2 linked regions of the Collimonas fungivorans Ter331 genome follow. The protein of the gene in region 1 binds, or shares a complex with, the protein of each later gene. Links are inferred from orthologs where the notes say so. Each region holds a gene or a part of one and is shown on either strand. Other genes may lie near its edges.

What was found.
Region 2: the proteins of CFU_RS17990 (region 1) and CFU_RS06265 are in contact, whole or in part, in a solved structure (PDB 8BNU), measured with the Escherichia coli proteins. The link is inferred for Collimonas fungivorans Ter331 from one-to-one orthologs.

The regions. Positions count from the first base shown.
Region 1 is NC_015856.1:4,040,453-4,049,476, forward strand. The notes cover bases 2,182-5,180. They hold CFU_RS17990 (acetyl-CoA C-acetyltransferase), read right to left. Parts: upstream 4,328-5,180; coding sequence 3,035-4,327; downstream 2,182-3,034. Other genes in these bases: CFU_RS17985 (3-oxoacyl-ACP reductase), read right to left, coding at 2,182-3,020; CFU_RS17995 (lipase secretion chaperone), read right to left, coding at 4,324-5,180. Outside these bases: CFU_RS17975 (allantoate amidohydrolase), read left to right, coding at 1-200; CFU_RS17980 (8-oxoguanine deaminase), read left to right, coding at 245-1,606; more of CFU_RS17985, read right to left, coding at 1,674-2,181; more of CFU_RS17995, read right to left, coding at 5,181-5,241; CFU_RS18000 (esterase/lipase family protein), read right to left, coding at 5,244-6,176; CFU_RS18005 (TetR/AcrR family transcriptional regulator), read left to right, coding at 6,612-7,205; pyk (pyruvate kinase), read right to left, coding at 7,291-8,712; CFU_RS18015 (glycerate kinase type-2 family protein), read right to left, coding at 8,836-9,024.
Region 2 is NC_015856.1:1,418,081-1,427,099, reverse strand. Bases 3,274-6,267 are described here. They hold CFU_RS06265 (3-hydroxyacyl-CoA dehydrogenase NAD-binding domain-containing protein), read left to right. Parts: upstream 3,274-3,701; coding sequence 3,702-5,834; downstream 5,835-6,267. Other genes in these bases: CFU_RS06255 (AMP-binding protein), read right to left, coding at 6,249-6,267; CFU_RS06260 (SCP2 sterol-binding domain-containing protein), read right to left, coding at 5,891-6,208; CFU_RS06270 (acetyl-CoA C-acetyltransferase), read left to right, coding at 3,274-3,684. Outside these bases: xseA (exodeoxyribonuclease VII large subunit), read left to right, coding at 1-805; sodB (superoxide dismutase [Fe]), read left to right, coding at 985-1,572; CFU_RS06275 (TetR/AcrR family transcriptional regulator), read right to left, coding at 1,667-2,290; more of CFU_RS06270, read left to right, coding at 2,479-3,273; more of CFU_RS06255, read right to left, coding at 6,268-7,901; CFU_RS06250 (CaiB/BaiF CoA transferase family protein), read right to left, coding at 7,970-9,019. UniProt on the Escherichia coli protein: Catalyzes the formation of a hydroxyacyl-CoA by addition of water on enoyl-CoA. Also exhibits 3-hydroxyacyl-CoA epimerase and 3-hydroxyacyl-CoA dehydrogenase activities.

The sequences.
Region 1 (9,024 bases):
TCAAGCCGTTCAAGCTCGCTTCCGGCGCCGGTCATGACGCCATGACCATCGCTAAAATAACCGACGTCGCCATGCTGTTTACGCGTTGCGGCAACGGCGGCATCAGCCACAACCCATTGGAAACAATGACTGCGGACGATGCCGAAGTATCGGCGCAAATCTTGCTGGATTTCCTACGCCGCTTTACACCCAAGCCTTGAACCAGCGCATCTGGATCTAACCGGATCTAATTGGATCAAACGCAATGTCTAAAACCTTACTGATAAAAAATGCGCGCGTGGTCGTCACCATGGACGAAACGCGCCGCGAAATAAACGGCGGCGCAGTCTTCATCCGCGACAACGTGATCGAACAGGTCGGCAGCAGCGCCGACCTTCCGCAGACCGCCGACGAAGTCATCGACGCCGGCAATCACGTCGTCATCCCGGGCCTGGTGAATACCCATCACCATATGTACCAGAGCCTGACGCGCGTGATCCCGGCGGCGCAGAACGGCGAGCTGTTCAACTGGCTGACCAACCTGTATCCGATCTGGGCCAACCTGACGCCGGAGATGATCCAGGTCTCGACCCTGACCGCGATGGCGGAACTGATCATGTCCGGCTGCACCACCAGCAGCGATCACCTGTACATCTATCCCAACGGCTGCAAGCTCGACGACAGCATCGAAGCGGCGCAGCAGATCGGCATGCGTTTCCACGCCGCCCGCGGCTCGATGAGCGTCGGCCAGTCGAAAGGCGGCCTGCCGCCGGACCGTGTGGTGGAAGATGAAAAATCCATCCTGCAAGATACGCAGCGCCTGATCGAGACCTACCACGACAGCAGCCGCCATGCGATGCAGCGCATCGTGGTGGCGCCCTGCTCGCCGTTTTCGGTGTCGCGCGACCTGATGCGCGAATCGGCCGTGATGGCGCGCCATCACGGCGTCTCGCTGCATACCCACCTGGCGGAAAACGTCAACGACATCGCCTACAGCCGCGAGAAATTCAACATGACGCCAGCCGAGTACGCGCAAGACTGCGGCTGGGTCGGCCATGACGTCTGGCATGCGCATTGCGTCCAGCTCGACGATGAAGGCATCTACATGTTCGCCCGCACCGGCACCGGCATCGCCCACTGCCCCTGCTCCAACATGCGGCTGGCCTCCGGCATCGCGCCGATCCGCAAGATGGTCGACGCCGGGGTGCCGGTCGGCATCGGTGTCGACGGCTCTGCCTCTAACGACGGCGCCCATATGCTGGGCGAAGTACGGCAAGCGATGCTACTGCAGCGGGTCGGTTTCGGTCCGGACGCCATGACCGCGCGCCAGGCGCTGGAACTGGCGACGCTGGGCGGCGCCAAGGTGCTCAACCGCGACGATATCGGCGCCCTGAAGCCAGGCATGTCGGCCGACCTGGTGCTGTTCGATCTGAACAAAGTCGGGTTTGCCGGCGGCTGGCACGATCCGGTGGCGGCGCTGGTGTTCTGCACGCCGGCCGATGTCGCCTACAGCATCATCAACGGCCGGGTGGTGGTGCGCAACGGCCAGTTCACTACTGTCGATCTGGGCAATGTACTGGAGCGCCACAACAAGCTGGCGCTATCGCTGGCTGAAGCCGCGCGCTGAGACGCGTTTTCGGAAACAATGGCCGCCGGCGCAATGCGGCGGCCATTGTTCCATCTGGGACGGTTATTCAGGCGCCGACCAGGCCCTGGCCGCAAACACGAATGGTTTCGCCGCTGATGCCGCAGGCGCCAGGGGTGCACAGGAAGGTGATCAGCTCCGCCACATCGCGCGGCTGGCCGCCCTGTTTCACGGAGTTCAGGCGGCGGCCGATCTCGCGCGCCATGAACGGCATGTCCCGCGTCATCGCGGTTTCGATAAAACCGGGCGCCACGGCGTTGACGCAGATGCCGCGCCCGGCGAGCAGCGGCGCCTGCGCCGCGACATAGCCGATCAGCGCGGCTTTTGTCAGCGCATAGTTGGTCTGTCCGAAATTGCCGGCTACGCCGCTGATGGACGACAGGTAAACCAGCCGGGCCTGGTCGCGCAGGATATTTTCCGACAGCAGCATGCGGTCGATTGCCGCCATGGCGGAGAAATTGATGTCCACTACCTGGTCCCAGGACTGCTCTTTCATGTTGGCCAGAGTCTTGTCGCGCGTAATGCCGGCGTTGTGCACCAGGATATCCAGGCGGCCGAACCGTTCCTTGAAAAAATCCATCAGCTGGCGCGGCGCATCCGGGCTGGCGATGTTCAGCAGCAGCGGTATCGCGCCGATCGCCCTGCAAGTCTCATGCAAGGCCGCGCTGGCCGCCGGGATATCCAGGCAGATCACTTGCACGCCTTCTTGCGCCAGCCGCTCCGCGGTCGCCCGGCCGATGCCGCGTGCGCTGCCCGTCACCAGCGCCACCTTGGCCTTGAGCGCTCCGTGGTAAACCAGCGACGCCGGTGCAGCCACCTGGGAAGTGACATGCAGCGCTTGTCCGGTCACATACGTTGTCTGCACGCCGCAAAAAAAATGCACAACGCCCACCAGGCGATCGATCGCATCGCTGGCGACATAGGCGAGGTTGACAGTGGCGCCGCGCGGTCCCAGTTCCTTGGCCAGCGAGCGGCTGAATCCTTCGATGCCGCGCGCCGTTGCCGCCGCGATCGGGTCGCCGCTCGCCGCAGGCAAAGCTGCCACCATCAGCACCCTGGCGTTGCGCGCTATCGAGCGCATCAGCGGATGGAAAAAATCGTAGAGCGCACGATAGTCGGACGGATTGGTGCAGCCGGTGGCGTCCATGATCAGGATGTCGGGGCCGCCATCGGCGCTTTCCAGCGGCACGGCGCCAGCATCGCGCGCGATCTGCCGCAGGCGCTCCATGGCATAGCCGTTCTGCGAACCGCCCAGCAGGATTTTTTTCCCCGTCAACGGCTGCTCTGCATAAGGCCCTTCGCTGCGCGCCAGTTCAACCGGCGCCGGCAATCCCAACAGCTTGACGACACCGGCGCCGAAGCGGCTGCCGGACAATTTGATTAACAGGTCGGACATGGATACTGCTTTCTCTACTTTTCTAATATTGCGGTGACGCCTTGTCCGCCTGCGGCGCAAATCGAGATCAAGCCACGGCCGCTGCCTGCCTGTTCAAGTATTTTCGCCAGCGTCGCCACCACGCGCGTGCCGGTGGCGGCAAACGGATGGCCGGTGGCGATGGAACTGCCTTTGATGTTGAGCCGGCTGCGGTCGATGGCGCCAAGCGGCTGCTCCAGCCCAAGCCTGTCGCGGCAGAAATCGGCCGACTCCCAGGCCGCCAGGGTGCATAGCACCACCGCGGCAAAGGCTTCGTGGATTTCGTAAAAATCGAAATCCTGCAAGGCCAGATCATGCTTGCGCAACATGCGCGGGATGGCATAGGCCGGCGCCATCAGCAAACCTTCGTGCTCGTCGATAAAATCCACTGCGGCGACTTCGCCCGCAACCAGGTAAGCCATTATCGGCAAGCCTTTTTTCTGCGCCCACTCTTCTGACGCCAGCAGCACGGCGGAGGCGCCGTCGGTGAGCGGCGAAGAATTGGCTGCGGTGATCGTGCCGTTTTGCCGGTCGAAGGCTGGCTTCAGCTTGGCCAGCTGCTCCAGGGAAGAATTGGTGCGCAGGTTATTGTCGCGCGTCAGGCCGTGATACGGCATCACCAGGTCGTCAAAAAAACCTTCGTCGCAAGCTTGCGCCAGGTTGACGTGGCTGGCCAGGGCCAACTGGTCTTGCGCCTCGCGGCTGATGCCGTAGCGCGCGGCCGTGATCTGCGCATGCTGGCCCATCGATTTGCCGGTGCGCGGCTCGGCATTGGCCGGAATTTCGGGGATCAGGTAAGACGGCTTGAGCAGGCGCAACATCGCCATCAGCTTGTCGCCCCTGCCGCGCGCTGCATTCAGCTTCATCAAGCCGCGCTGCAAACCGGGATTGACGCCGACCGGCACGTCCGAGGTAGTGTCCACGCCGCAGGCTATGCCGGCCTCGATCTGCCCCAGGGCGACCTTGTTGGCCACCAGGATGGCGGCTTCCAGCCCGGTGCCGCAGGCTTGCTGGATGTCAAAAGCAGGAGTGGCCGGATGCAGGCCGCTGTCCAGCGTACATTCGCGCAGCATGTTCCAGTCGCGCGCATGTTTCATTACCGCGCCGCCGACGACTTCGCCCAGCAGTTCGCCCGCCAGTCCGTACTTGCCGACCAGACCGCGCAGGGTGTCGGTCAACATGGTCTTGTTGCTGAGTTCCGCATAGGCGGTATTCGAGCGCGCGAACGGAATCCGGTTGGCGCCGACGATGGCGACCCGGCGCGCAGGCAGCTTATTCATGGGGCTCATTTTTCATAGGCAGGCAGGCGTTTTTGTTCATTGGCGTCAAACATCCTGTTTCTCAGTTCCGCGATGGCGTCGGCATTGCTGAGCTTACTACGTTCTGCCAGGTAAGCGCTAATCCGGCTTTTCCAGGCCGCTTCGCCCTGGTCGACTTCCGCCATGCGCGCCGCCGCTTCCGGCGACAAGGCTGCCGCCCGCATGCGATAGACATCGTCTTCGCTGGCGCCCTGCTGCCGCATCTTGGCCGCGTTATCCTCCAGCTTGACGATTTTCAGGGGCGCTGCCCGCGCTTCCCGCACCGACGCCGGCAAGGCGGCGTCCAGCGCGGCCAGCTTTGCCTGCTTCTGCGCCTCGCTCAGCGATTTGTCCTGGCCGATTTCCATCCTTGCCAGCGTATCCATGTCTTCGGTATCGCTGGAACCGAACATGCCCTTGCTTTCCGCCGGGCTGAAAAAACGGGCGCGCAATTCCTGCATTTTTTCCATGCGCTGCCGGATCGCTGCCAGGCCGTTGCCGCCCAGCTGCGGATTTTTATCCAGTTCGACCAGCGCGGTCTTGTATTCGATGTAATTTCCCAGCAGGCGCTTGGCCTCGCCGGCGGCGTTCGGCGTCAGGCGCCGTTCGAGTTCCTGCTCGATTTCCCTGCGGATTGCAGCCAGCGGTTTCTCGCCCATGGCGCTCAGGTAATAGTCAAACAAGTCCACCAGTTGGGCGTCGACCACCAGCACGTCGCCGGCGGCAACCTTGATGTCGCCATCGGGGTGGGTTCCTTGCAGCGATTTCACGAATGGGAACAGGTCGGCTTGCGCGGCGGCTTTTTTGGGCGCGGGCGGCTCCTCGCGCGTCATCAGCAACGGCACGGCAATGGCGGCGGCCAAAGCCGCCGCCCCGATCCAGACAAATGGATGTCGGATTTGCATGTTTACAGTCCCAGGCCTTTCAAGCGGTTGGCTTGCTGGCGATAGACCGTCTTCGGGCTGGTTTCAAAAATGTTCACCAGGCCAAGCACCTGGTTCACTTCATCCAGGTGGTTCATGCCGTAGTTGTCGCGGATCACGCGGCCCAGATGGCTGCCGCAGCTGCTCACCAGGCCGTCGCTCTTGGCGCCGCCATACGCCAGCGAAAGCAGGCCCATGCTGGCGTCGCTAGGATCGAGCATATTGGTCAGAGGCTGGCCTCCGCTCCAGGAAAAATAATACACGCCGCCCACCTGGTAATCGCCTTCGCCGCATGCGGTTGCAGGCAGGCCTTCAGGATGCGCCAGGTTGAACTTGGCCATGCCTGCGGTAGTCAGCGAATCCAGTGCAGCGACCGAATTCTGCGGATTGCCGCCGCCCGACAGCGCATCGATCAGCGTCGTGAAGCCATTGACAACCGATCCCAGTATCGCCTGGGTAAAGGAACCTGGAGCCACCACGCCGCGCACGATGTCAGCCACCGCCGCACCCTTGTTAGGGCCGGCCACGCTGGACACTGAAGCCACCAGCTGCGGCGCCACCGAGGCGACGTAACGGATGGTTGGGCCGCCGTGGCTGTGTCCGATCAGGTTAACCTTGGAGGCGCCGGTAGCCGCCAGCACCTGCTTGACGTAAGTCAGCAACTGTTCGCCGCGCACCTCGGTGCTGTTGGCAGCCGATACTTCGGCCACGTAAACCTGCGCGCCGTCGGCATGCAGCGCTTCAGGGATGCCATAGAAATACTCGACCGGACCGATCTTGTCGAAACCGAACAAGCCGTGCACCAGGATGATCGGGTATTTGGTCTGGGTGTAGCCGGTAGCCGCCCAGGACGGCGCCGGCAAGACGGCCAAGACAACCAGGGCGGCGCCAAGCCATTGCAAGAATTGCTTTTTCATTTTATGTATCTCCGAAAATTTTATGAACTCGTTACGAGTGAAACCACGTTCTGGATTACCTGCTGGATTTCTCCTTTCCATTGTCAGCATCCTCGGTTTCCTGCCACTTCAACGAAGCACCGCTCTGCGGCGGCGTCTCATTTCCTGCTAAAAATATCAATCTGACATCGCAGGCGGTCATCTGCCTGATGCACTCTAACATAGGCTAGCCTATTTAAACATAGGGTACCCTATTTTTGTAGTTCGACGTCTTTTGAGGGCCGCCAGGAAGATCGTTTATTGCGGTCCGGCCGTCGATTCTTCGCGGGAAGCATGAACTATAATGAAGGGCAGCCGGTCGCCTCGTACCAGGATCCGCAGCCGGCAGGCGCGGGCGCCCCGGTTTGTACAACATGCCGTATCAGGGGAGAAACTGGAGTGTCGTCCGAAGAAACAATGCCTGAATCACCACGCCGTGCGAAAACAAAAAAAATCCTGTCCCCCGATGACTGGATCGATGCGGCAACCGAACTGCTGATCAGCAAAAGCATCGACGCCGTGCGGGTCGAATCGCTGGCGCGCGAGCTGGGTATTACGGTGGGAAGTTTCTATTACCACTTCAAGGACAGGAACGACCTGCTCTCCAAGCTGCTGAAAAGGTGGCATGAGAGAACCACGACGCAAGTACTGCGCACATTCGAGGGACGCGTATTTTCGGCCGAGGAAGTGCTGGACGAAGTGCTGGCCCTGCCCTTCCATGGCCTCACGGCGCGCCGCGCGGCGATGATCGAGTTCGCCATCCGCGCCTGGTCGCGGCGCGACGACATGGCGCGGCAAGCGGTGCGCGAGGTCGACCAGCAACGGCTTACCTACTACAGCAAAGGCTTCCAGGGCATGGGTTTTGGCAAAGCGGAGGCCAACAGCCGAGCGTTTACTCTGTACAGCTTCCAGCTGGCGCAGTCGCTGCTGTGGGACCTGAATGACGACAAGGCCCGCAAAAGGCAGCTGATCTTCACCAAGGAACTGCTGCTGGCGCCGCGCCAGAAGTAACCTGCCGCTCGCCGTCTCGAACGATCCCGCAAATAAAATGCCATGCATCAGCATGGCATTTTTATTATTTAACCTGCAGATAGCTTTACTGCGGCCAGATCTCCGCCAGGCGCAGCAGGTTGGTGCTGCCCGCTTCGCCGAACGGCATGCCGGCGGTGATGGCGATCTGGTCCCCAGCCTTGGCAAAACCTTCCTTGACAGCGGTCTGGCAGGCGGCAGTCACCATTTCGCTCTCGTTATGCACCTGGTCGCTGATGGTCGAATGCACACCCCATACCAGCGCCAGCCGGCGCGCCGTCGACAGCTTGGGCGTGATGCTCAGGATCGGCGCCATCGGCCGTTCGCGCGCAGCGCGCAGGCTGGTGTGGCCGGAACTGGTATAGGTCACCGTGGCTTTGGCGCCGATGATGCGGGTGACGTCGCGCAAGGCCGAGCAGATGGCGTCGCCGCGGGTCGGCAGCGGCGACTCATGCTGCGCGTCGAGCATGTTCTGGTACAGCGGGTCGCGCTCGACTTCAGTGATGATGCGGTCCATCATCGCCACCGCCGGCAGCGGATAAGCGCCGCTGGCCGATTCGGCCGACAGCATCACGGCGTCGGCGCCGTCGTAGATGGCGCTGGCGACGTCCGAGGTTTCGGCGCGGGTCGGCACCGGCGAGGTGATCATCGATTCCAGCATCTGGGTGGCGATCACGGTCGGCTTGCCGTGCTGGCGGCAGACGCGCAAGATGCGCTTTTGCGCCCCAGGCACGCGCTCCGGCGGCAGTTCGACGCCAAGGTCGCCGCGCGCCACCATGATGGCGTCGGATACCTGCACAATCGCATCCAACTGGTCCAGCGCCGCCGGCTTTTCCAGTTTCGACAAGATGCTGGCGCGGTCGCCGATCAGGGCGCGCGCCTCCAGCACGTCTTCCGGCCGCTGCACGAAAGACAGCGCAATCCAGTCGACGCCCAGTTCCAACGCGAATTTCAGGTCGCGCTTGTCTTTTTCGGTCAGGGCCGGAATCGGCAATACCGCATCCGGCACATTGACGCCCTTGCGGTCCGACAGCGAGCCGCTGTTGATTACCCGGGTGTGGATAGCCTGGCCGTCGCAGCTCAGCACCTGCAGCCGCACCTTGCCGTCGTCCAGCAGCAAGGACTGGCCGCCGGCGATCACCTCGAACAGCTCGGGATGCGGCAGGCACACGCGCTGGCTGCTGCCAGGCGTGACGTCGCGGTCCAGCGTGAATTCCTGGCCGGCTTGCAGCGCTATCTTGCCGTCGGCGAAAGTGCCGATGCGCAGCTTTGGTCCTTGCAGGTCGGCCAGGATGGCGATCGGGCGGCCGACGATTTTCTCGACCGCGCGCACGATGTCATAGCGTTGCTGGTGATCGGCGTGGCTGCCGTGGCTGAAGTTAAAACGGAAGACATCGGCGCCGGCTTCGAACAAGGCCAGGATGGTTTTCTGGTCCGCGCTGGCGGGGCCGAGCGTGGCGACGATTTTTGCTTTACGTTGACGGCGCATGATGAGCTTTCTGTAGAGGATCGACCGGTAGATCGGCCAGTTAAGCGGCGGGAATACCTGCGTCCACCCGGAATGGCGTCAGACGCAGCATTTTCATGATTGAGGAAGTCAGCTCCGGCGCAATCAGAGAATCAGGATGGCGCGGAAATCATTGACGTTGGTGCGCGTCGGCCCGCTGACGACCAGGTCGCCCAGCGCGCTGAAAAAACCGTAGCCGTCGTTGTTGTCGAGCATGGCGCGCGGGCGTAGCCCCAGTTCCGCCGCCTTGCGCATGGAATCCGGCTGGTAGATGGCGCCGGCGTTGTCTTCGGA
Region 2 (9,019 bases), 2.6 Mb from region 1 along the record:
CGGCGCAGCGGAGAAAATCGCGCGCGCCATCAATACCGCTGCCGCGCGCGCCGAATGCGAGCTGCTGCTGGTGTGCCGCGGCGGCGGCAGCATCGAAGATTTGTGGTCGTTCAATGACGAAGCGGTAGCGCGCGCCATCGTCGCCGCGCCGATGCCGGTGATTTCCGGCGTCGGCCACGAAACCGATTTCACGATTGCCGATTTCGCCGCCGACCTGCGCGCCGCCACCCCGACCGCCGCCGCCGAACTGGCGACAGTGCCGCGCGCCGAATGGCTGGCGACGCTGGAGACGCATGCCGACGACCTGACCCGCGCCTTGCGCCGGCGGCTGGCCGAAACCGGCCAGACCCTGGACTGGCTAAGCCGGCGCCTGAGCAGTCCGGCCACCACCATCGCCCACGAACGCGTCAAGCTGCAAAGCCTGCAAGCCAGGCTGCTGCACGCTACCCGCATTCCATTGACGCAATCGCGCCATGCACTGTTGAACCTGCGCACCCGCTGGGCCGCGCAAATACCCAGCACGATTGCGCCGCGCATCGCGCTGCTGGAACAGAGCCGGCGCCTCAACGCTGCGCTGGCGGCGCAAAACCGCGATCGCCGCCAGGCATTGGCGGCGCTGAACGCGCAGCTGGAACTGCTGAATCCGCAACGCACGCTGGAACGCGGCTACGCCATTGTCTCGGACGCCAAGGGCCATGTGATCCGGACGCCGCAGGCGCTGCAGCCGCGCCATGTAATCACCGTGCAGCTGGCCGAAGGCAGCGCCCAGGTCGGCATAGACAGCGTGCAGGCGACGCTGGATTGAACGGATGTTTTTTGTGATGCAAGTCACATAGCGAATGGAATAAAAGCGCAAGCATGCTGCATGGAATAGCTAAGCGCTTTACAATAGCTCTCTCCAGAATCTGTTCACGGCACTAGATGACTAGATGTATAGGCAACAGCTTCTTTGTAATTCCAATAAAACTATAGAAAGGACGCACCATGGCACACACACTCCCGCCTCTCCCGTACGATCTGGACGCACTGGCTCCGCACATCTCCAAGGAAACCCTGGAATTCCACTATGGTAAACATCACCAGACCTATGTGACCAACCTGAACAACCTGGTTCCGGGCACAGAATTCGAAAACGCTACTCTGGAAGAGATCGTCAAGAAATCTTCCGGCGGCATTTTCAACAATGCAGCGCAAGTCTGGAACCATACTTTCTACTGGAACAGCCTTTCGCCGCAAAGCAAAGGCGGCGGCGGCGCACCAACCGGCGCATTGGCAGATGCGATCAATGCAAAATGGGGTTCGTTCGACAAGTTCAAGGAAGAACTGACCAAGACCGCGGTCGGCACTTTCGGCTCCGGCTGGGCATGGCTGGTGAAGAATGCTGACGGTTCGCTCGGCCTGGTGTCGACTTCCAATGCAGCCACTCCGCTGACCACCGACGCCAAACCGCTGATTACTGTCGACGTCTGGGAACATGCTTACTACATCGACTACCGCAACGCCCGTCCAAAATACCTGGAAGCATTCTGGGCATTGGCGAACTGGGAATTTGCTTCGAAGAATTTCGCATAAGCAAATTCGTAAATATCGATAAACACTTTATCGACCTCGCAAAAATAGCGCCGCTTACCGCCGGCGCTATTTTTTTATCTGCAAGCCAAATCGGCTAAAGTTGCTCAGGCTTCGCGATCGCCCGCCACAACATCCTGAACAGCGCATTCGCCTGCAACGCCAGCGCTTCTTTTTCGCCGCGCATGGTGTGCATGTGCACCAGCCTTTCCAGGATGCCGATGAAATAGTCCAGCAGGATTTTTTCATCCACTTCATCGGTCAGCACGCCTTGCGCCCTGCCATCGGTCAGGGTCTTCATCAGCACTTCCATCATTTCCGGCTGGCGGAAAGTACGGTCGCGTCCCCAGGCGCTGATCTGCAGCGAACTCATGATGAGCTGGCTGACCTTGGGATTGCGGTCGAAAAAATCCAGCACCACCCAGAACACCTTGCGCAGCTTGTCCTGGCAGCTCTCGATGCCTTGCAGGTGATCGAGCATGCGCGAAGCCAGCGTACCCAGCCAGGTTTCCAGGCAGGCAAACAACAATGCTTCCTTGCTGCCGTAGTATTTATAGATGGTTTGCAGGGAGACGCTGGCGGCGCTGGCGATCTCACCGTAGGCGACGCTATGGAATTCGCGTTCCGAAAACAAGTCCAGCACGGTGTTTTCTATCCGCTGCCTGATCAAGGGCTTGAGCAAGGCGCGATCCAATATGATTTTCTGTTTTTCCGAAGCCATAGATTTTGTTATGGTTTTGCCATATGTGTAATTAATATTACTATTGAATCGGCAGCCTATTTCCGCCCAGGTTTAGAGTGGATTACCAATTGACGCTGGCTGCTGCTTTAACTACAGTGGCATTCAGGATGAATCAGCATCAAGCTAAGTGTAATTTTAATTACTAGAACATACAAGCCGGAGACGCTATGACTGAAGCCTATATTTTCGATTCCGTACGGACCCCGCGCGGCAAGGGCAAGAAAGACGGCAGCCTGCACCAGGTCACGCCGGTCAACCTGCTGGCCCAGCTGCTGCAGGCGCTGGAGCAGCGCAACCGCCTCGATACTTCGCAGGTCGACGACGTCGTGCTCGGCTGCGTGACGCCGGTCGGCGAGCAAGGCGCCGATATCGCCCGCACCGCGGTGCTGTATGCCGGCTGGGACCAGTCGGTGGCGGGCGTGACGCAATCGCGCTTTTGCGCTTCCGGCCTGGAATCGGTCAACCTGGCGGCGATGAAAGTCATGTCCGGCCAAGAGCAGCTGGTGGTGGCCGGCGGCGTCGAAAGCATGTCGCGCTGGGCCATGGGTTCGGACGGCGGGGCCTGGTTCATGGACCCGCGGGTCAACCAGGTCACCGGCTTTGCGCCGCAAGGCATAGGGGCCGACCTGATCGCGACGCTGGAAAATTTCTCGCGCAGCGATGTCGACAACTTTGCCCTGCAGTCACAGAAAAAGGCGGCCCATGCGCGCGCCGAAGGTTATTTCAAAAAATCGCTGGTGCCGGTGACCGACCTCAACGGCCTGGTAGTGCTGGACCACGATGAATACATCCGCGCCCAGACCACCATCGAAAACCTGGCGGCCTTGAATCCCGCTTTCGAGCAGATCGGCCAGATGGGTTTCGACGCCACCGCGCTGCGCAAGTACACCACCGTCGAAAAAATCAACCATGTGCACCACGCCGGCAATTCTTCCGGCATCGTCGACGGCGCCGCGCTGGTGCTGGTCGGCAGCAAGGAGATGGGGCAGAAGCTGGGACTGAAGCCGCGCGCTCGGATTGTCGCCACTGCCGTCACCGGCTCGGAGCCAACCATCATGCTGACCGGCATCGCTCCGGCTGCGCGCAAAGCGCTGGCCAAGGCCAAGATGTCGGCCAAGGACATCGACCTGTTTGAAATCAATGAAGCGTTTGCCGCAGTCGTGATGCGCGCCATCCGCGACCTGGAGATCGATCCGGCGCGGGTCAACGTCAACGGCGGCTCGATCGCCATGGGCCATCCGCTGGGCGCAACTGGCGCCATGATCCTCGGCACCGCGCTCGACGAGCTGGAGCGCAGCGGCAAGAAGACTGCCCTGATCTCGCTGTGCGTGGGCGGCGGCATGGGCATCGCCACCATCATTGAACGTGTCTAACAGACTGGATCCAGATCATGAGCGTAAATTTTCAAAAAGACGGCGACAATATCGTGACCCTGACCCTGGACATGCCAGGACGGTCGATGAATGTATTGAACGAAGCGCTGACCGCGCCGTTCATGGAGGCGATCGCCGCCATCGAAGCCGACCCGGCTATCGCCGGCGTCATCATTACCTCAGGCAAGGCGGATTTCGTGGCCGGCGCCGATATCGAAAAACTGTTCCAGATTACTGAGGCGCAAACAGCCTTCGACCTGGTGCAGCAATTCAAAGGTTTCCTGCGCCGCCTCGAACTATGCGGCCGGCCGGTGGTGGCCGCGCTGAACGGCACCGCGCTGGGCGGCGGCCTGGAGCTGGCGCTGGCCTGCCATCACCGCATCGCCATCAACAATCCGAAAGCCAAGTTCGGCCTGCCGGAAGTCAAGCTCGGCCTGCTGCCGGGCGGCGGCGGCACACAACGCCTGCCGCGCATGATCGGCATCCAGGGCGCGCTGCAGCTGATGTTGGAAGGCAAGGAGCTGCGCGCCGAAGAAGCGCTGCAGCAAGGCATCATCCAGGAACTGGCGAGCGACAGGGAAGACTTGCTGGCCAAGGCCAAAGCCTGGTGCCTGGCCAATCCCAAGGCCAAGCAGCCGTGGGACGACAAGAAATTCCGCTGGCCCGGCGGCGACTCGCGCAGCCCGGGCAACGGCCAGCTGTGGGCGATTGCGCCGTCCATGGCAAGCGCCAAGACCCATGGCAATTATCCTGCGGCGACCAACATCATGAGCTGCGTATTCGAAGGCGGCATCGTCGATTTCGATACCGGCTGCGAAATCGAATCGCGCTACTTCGTCAACTGCGCCTTGTCGCCGGTCGCCAAGAACATGATCGGCACCTTGTGGTTCCAGCTGAACGCCATCAACAAGGGCAAGTCGCGCCCGGAAGGCATCGCGCCATCCAAGGTCAGCAAGGTAGGCATACTCGGCGCCGGCATGATGGGCGCCGGCATCGCCTATGCCTCGGCCAAGGCCGGCATACAAGTGGTGTTGCTGGACAACAGCCTGGAAACCGCCGAAAACGGCAAGGACTATTCCAGCAAGCTGCTCGACAAGGCGATCAAGCGCAAGCAGCAAACCGCGGAAGGCAAGCAAGCCCTGCTGGATCGCATCAGGCCGACCGTGGATTTCGGCGACCTGGCAAGCTGCGACCTGATTATCGAGGCGGTGTTTGAAGACCGCGAGGTCAAGGCAACAGTGACCCGCAAAACCGAAGCGCTGATCAGCGCCGACGCAGTGTTTGCCTCGAACACCTCTACCCTGCCGATCACCGGCCTGGCGCAGGCCAGCGTACGGCCGGAAAATTTCATCGGCCTGCATTTCTTCTCGCCGGTGGACAAGATGCCGCTGGTCGAAATCATCGTCGGCCGGCAGACCAGCCAGCAAACCCTGGCGCGCGGTTTCGACTACGTGCAGCAGATCAAGAAAACACCGATCGTAGTCCACGATTCACGCGGCTTCTACACCTCGCGCGTATTCGGCACCTATGTGATGGAAGGCTTGAAATTGCTGATGGAAGGCCAGCATCCGCGCGCCATCGAGATGGCGGGCTTGCAGGCCGGCATGCCGGTGGGGCCGCTGGCAGTGCACGATGAAGTCAGCCTGTCCTTGTCGCTGCATATCCTGCAACAGACGCGCAAGGATTTCGCCGAAGCCGGCAAACCTTTCGCCGGCCATCCGGCCGATGCCGGGCTGGAAAAAATGGTGACCCAGCTCGACCGCAAAGGCAAAAAAGCCGGCAAGGGATTTTATGATTATCCAGAAAACGAAAGCAAGCACCTGTGGCCCGGCCTGCAGCAGGCCTTCCCGCTCGCAGCCACGCAGCTGCCGCAAAAGGACTTGATCGAACGTTTGATGTTTGTGCAGGCCAACGAAGCCGCAAAGTGTTATGAGGAACAGGTAGTGCTGACCGTCGCCGACGCCAATATCGGCAGCATTTTCGGCTGGGGATTCGCACCGTTCCAGGGCGGCGCCCTGCAATACATCAACGCCTACGGCGTCGCTAATTTTGTCCGGCGCGCGAACCAGCTATCAGAGCAGTTCGGCAGTTATTTCGCACCGGCCGCGATACTGGTGAAAATGGCGGAACAAGGCAAACACTTCGAATAGCGAGCTCACGACAGGCCGCGGCTCTTCCTCGGCAACGACGAAGAGCCGCAGGCGGTTCAGCCGATCTTGCTGGCGTCGAACAGGGAAGGAATGCGCTGGGCCAGCATCAGGTCGCCTTTCAGTTTCAGCTTGCCGCTCATGAACGCCATGGCGCCGTTGAGTTCGCCTTTCAGCATCGCCTTCAAATCCTCGTCGGCCATGGTCAGCGCCACATCCGGCGCATCGACCACGCCTTCGTGCGCAGTGCATGTGCCATGATCGATCAGCAGGTACATCGGTTTCGCAATATCGAACTGGATGCTGCTTTTCATGTCCGCCGCGGCTACGCTGTTCAGGCCCGACGGCATGAGCTTGATGATGTCGTTGACTGTCATTGCTGTTCCTCTGGTTGTTTAAAATCCGTGCTATCGCTTGTCATTCCCATCCGACCGCGTTGCGTATCTGCAGTTCCTTCTCCATCAACGCAGCATAACGTTTTTCCACTTCGCCGCGCTTGACTTTCATGGTCGGCGTCATCAGTCCGTTGTCTATGCTCCAGGCGTCTTTCAGCACCACGCATTTGGCGATCTTTTCATGCGGCTCCAGCGTCGCATTGACCAGCGCCATGTCGGCGATCAGCTGCTGCTCTACTTCTGCCCGCGGCTTGCTGCGCGCGGCTGCGGTCAGGGTCACCGCCATCACCGGCTGGTTCATGCCGCTGCCGATGAACAACAGGTTCTCCAGGTCGGTATTGCGCGCCAGCGAACATTCGATAGGCGCGGGCGCCACATATTTCCCCTTGGCGGTTTTAAAGATGTCTTTGACGCGGCCGGTAATATACAGGTATCCGTCCTGGTCCACCCTGCCTTTATCGCCGGTGCGCAGGTAGCCATCCGCAGTGAAGGCGGCACTGGTGCTCTCGGGGTCTTTGTAGTATCCCATCATGAGCCCTGGGTGCTTGAACAGGATTTCGCCTTCATCCGACAATCTGAATCCTGCATTCGGCGGCGGCTTGCCGACCGAACCGCTGCGGTTATTGCCCGGCAGGCAAGCGCTGGAATAGACCGAGGCTTCGGTCGGCGCATAACCTTGCAGCACTTCCAGCCCCAGGTTGCGGCGGTACCAGTCCAGCAACGCCACCGGTATCGGCGCCGCGCCGGACAGGCAAATGCGGGTATTCTGCAAGCCGACGGCGGTGCGGATCTTGCGCCGGATGATGTTCCGCAACAGGGGAATCGCCATCAGCCGGTCCAGTTTCCGCTGCGGCATCTTGTGCAGGATGGCGTTCTGTATCCGGCTGTAAACCAGCGGCACGCCAAAAAAACGGGTCGGCGCCACCTGCGCCAGCTGCTCGCCCATCTTGTCGACGTTTTCCAGGAAATGCACTTCGCCGCCGTTGTAGCAGCTGGGGATGGCGATCGCAAAGCGCTCGAATGCGTGCGCCAGCGGCATGTATGAAAAATAGCGTTCCTGGGTAGGCGACGGCGCCAGGTCCATGATGCTGTACACCGCGAACAATACGTTGCCGTAACTGAGCATCACCCCCTTCGGATTGCCGGTGGTGCCGGAAGTGTAGATCAGGGTCATCAGCGCCTCCTGCGGCGGCGCCTGGTAGTCCGTCATCGGTTGGTTGGCCGCAACCAGTTCGTCCCACTTGAACCGGCCCGCCGGCGTTTCCTGGTAGGGAAACGAGATGGTGCAGACCGATTCCGGAATCGCCCCCATGAAATCGTCGGCGTCCGGCATGGGGCCGAGGAACACCGCCTTGGCCTCGCTATGTTCGAAGATATAACGTGTGGTGGCCGCCGCCTGTTTCGGGTACAGGCCGACGCTGACATGCCCAACCATGGCGATCGCCAGGTCGGCCATGATCCAGTGCGCGGTGTTGCGGCCGGAGATGCAGATGCGGCTGCCGGGTTCCCAGTCCATCGCCTTCAGCGCCGCCGCCATGCGGCTGACCTGGTCGCAGCCCTGGCCTCTTGTGATGGCTCGCCACTGGCCATCGACCGGCTGGAACAGCCAAGGCATGTCGGGCTTCTGCGACGCCCACTGCAACAGCATTTGCACCGGATTCTTTTGCACGTCCATATTGCCTCCTCGCCCATCGATCTGGATAACCGCTTGCCGATATTTTTATTCTGCAGGACAGCCTTGCTTCAAATCGCGCCGCTTGCGCGCAGTGCCGCCAGCGCCGCCGCGCCAAATCCCAATCCCGCCAGTACGCTGGAGGTATCAGCGCCCAATGCCGGACAATCGCCAGCCGCGCCGGCCGCATCGCTGAACTTGATCGGCAGCTCCGGCAACGGCTTGCCGTCTTCCATCCGCACCAGGCCGCGTGCCTTGACCTGCGGGTTGTCCAGCGCTTCCTGCGGGGTGTAGATGCCCGATACGCAGCAGTCGCGGTCAGCCAGCAGCAACTCCCATTCATCGCGCGAGCGGGTCTTGAACAACGCCTCCAGGGCGCTCCGCAAAGCTGCGCCATCCGGCCCCGGCGCCAGCGGCATGGCCGCTAGGTCGGGCCGCTCGACGGTCTTGCAGAAATTGAGGAAGAATTTGGGCTCCAGCGCCGCCATCGCCACGTGCTTGCCGTCGGCGCAGGCGTAAATGCTGTAGTTGGCCAGGCCGCCGCTCAAGATATCGCCGCCGCGCGCCGCGCTCGCGCCCAGGGTGCGGACGGTTGCCAGCGACAGCGCCTGCAGCGCCAGCGTGCCGTCCAGCATGCCGACGTCGACCATGGTGCCCTGGCCCGAGGCGCGGGCGCCTATCACCGCCGCCAGGATGCCCAGGGCGCAGGTCAGCGCGCCGCCGGCCAGGTCGGCGCTCTGGAAGTTCGACAGCGCCGGCGGACCGCCGGCGGCGCCGCTCTGGTCCAGCAGGCCGGCGTAGGCGCAGTAATTCATGTCGTGCCCGGCCCGGTCCTTGTAGGGGCCGGTCTGGCCGTAGCCAGTCAGCGCGGCGTAGACCAGGCGCGGATTGATGATCTTCAGTTCCTGGTAGCCGCAGCCCAGCTTGTCCATCACGCCGGGCCGGAGCGATTCGATCAGGACGTCGGCTTGCGACACCATGACCTTCAGCACGGCGACCGCTTCCGGCTGCCGCAAATCGAGGGTCACCGATTTCTTGCCGCGATTGACCAGGGTGAACAATTCAGGCGACAGCATGCGTGCGTAGTCGCCGCCTTGCGGCTCTTCCAGCTTGACCACCTC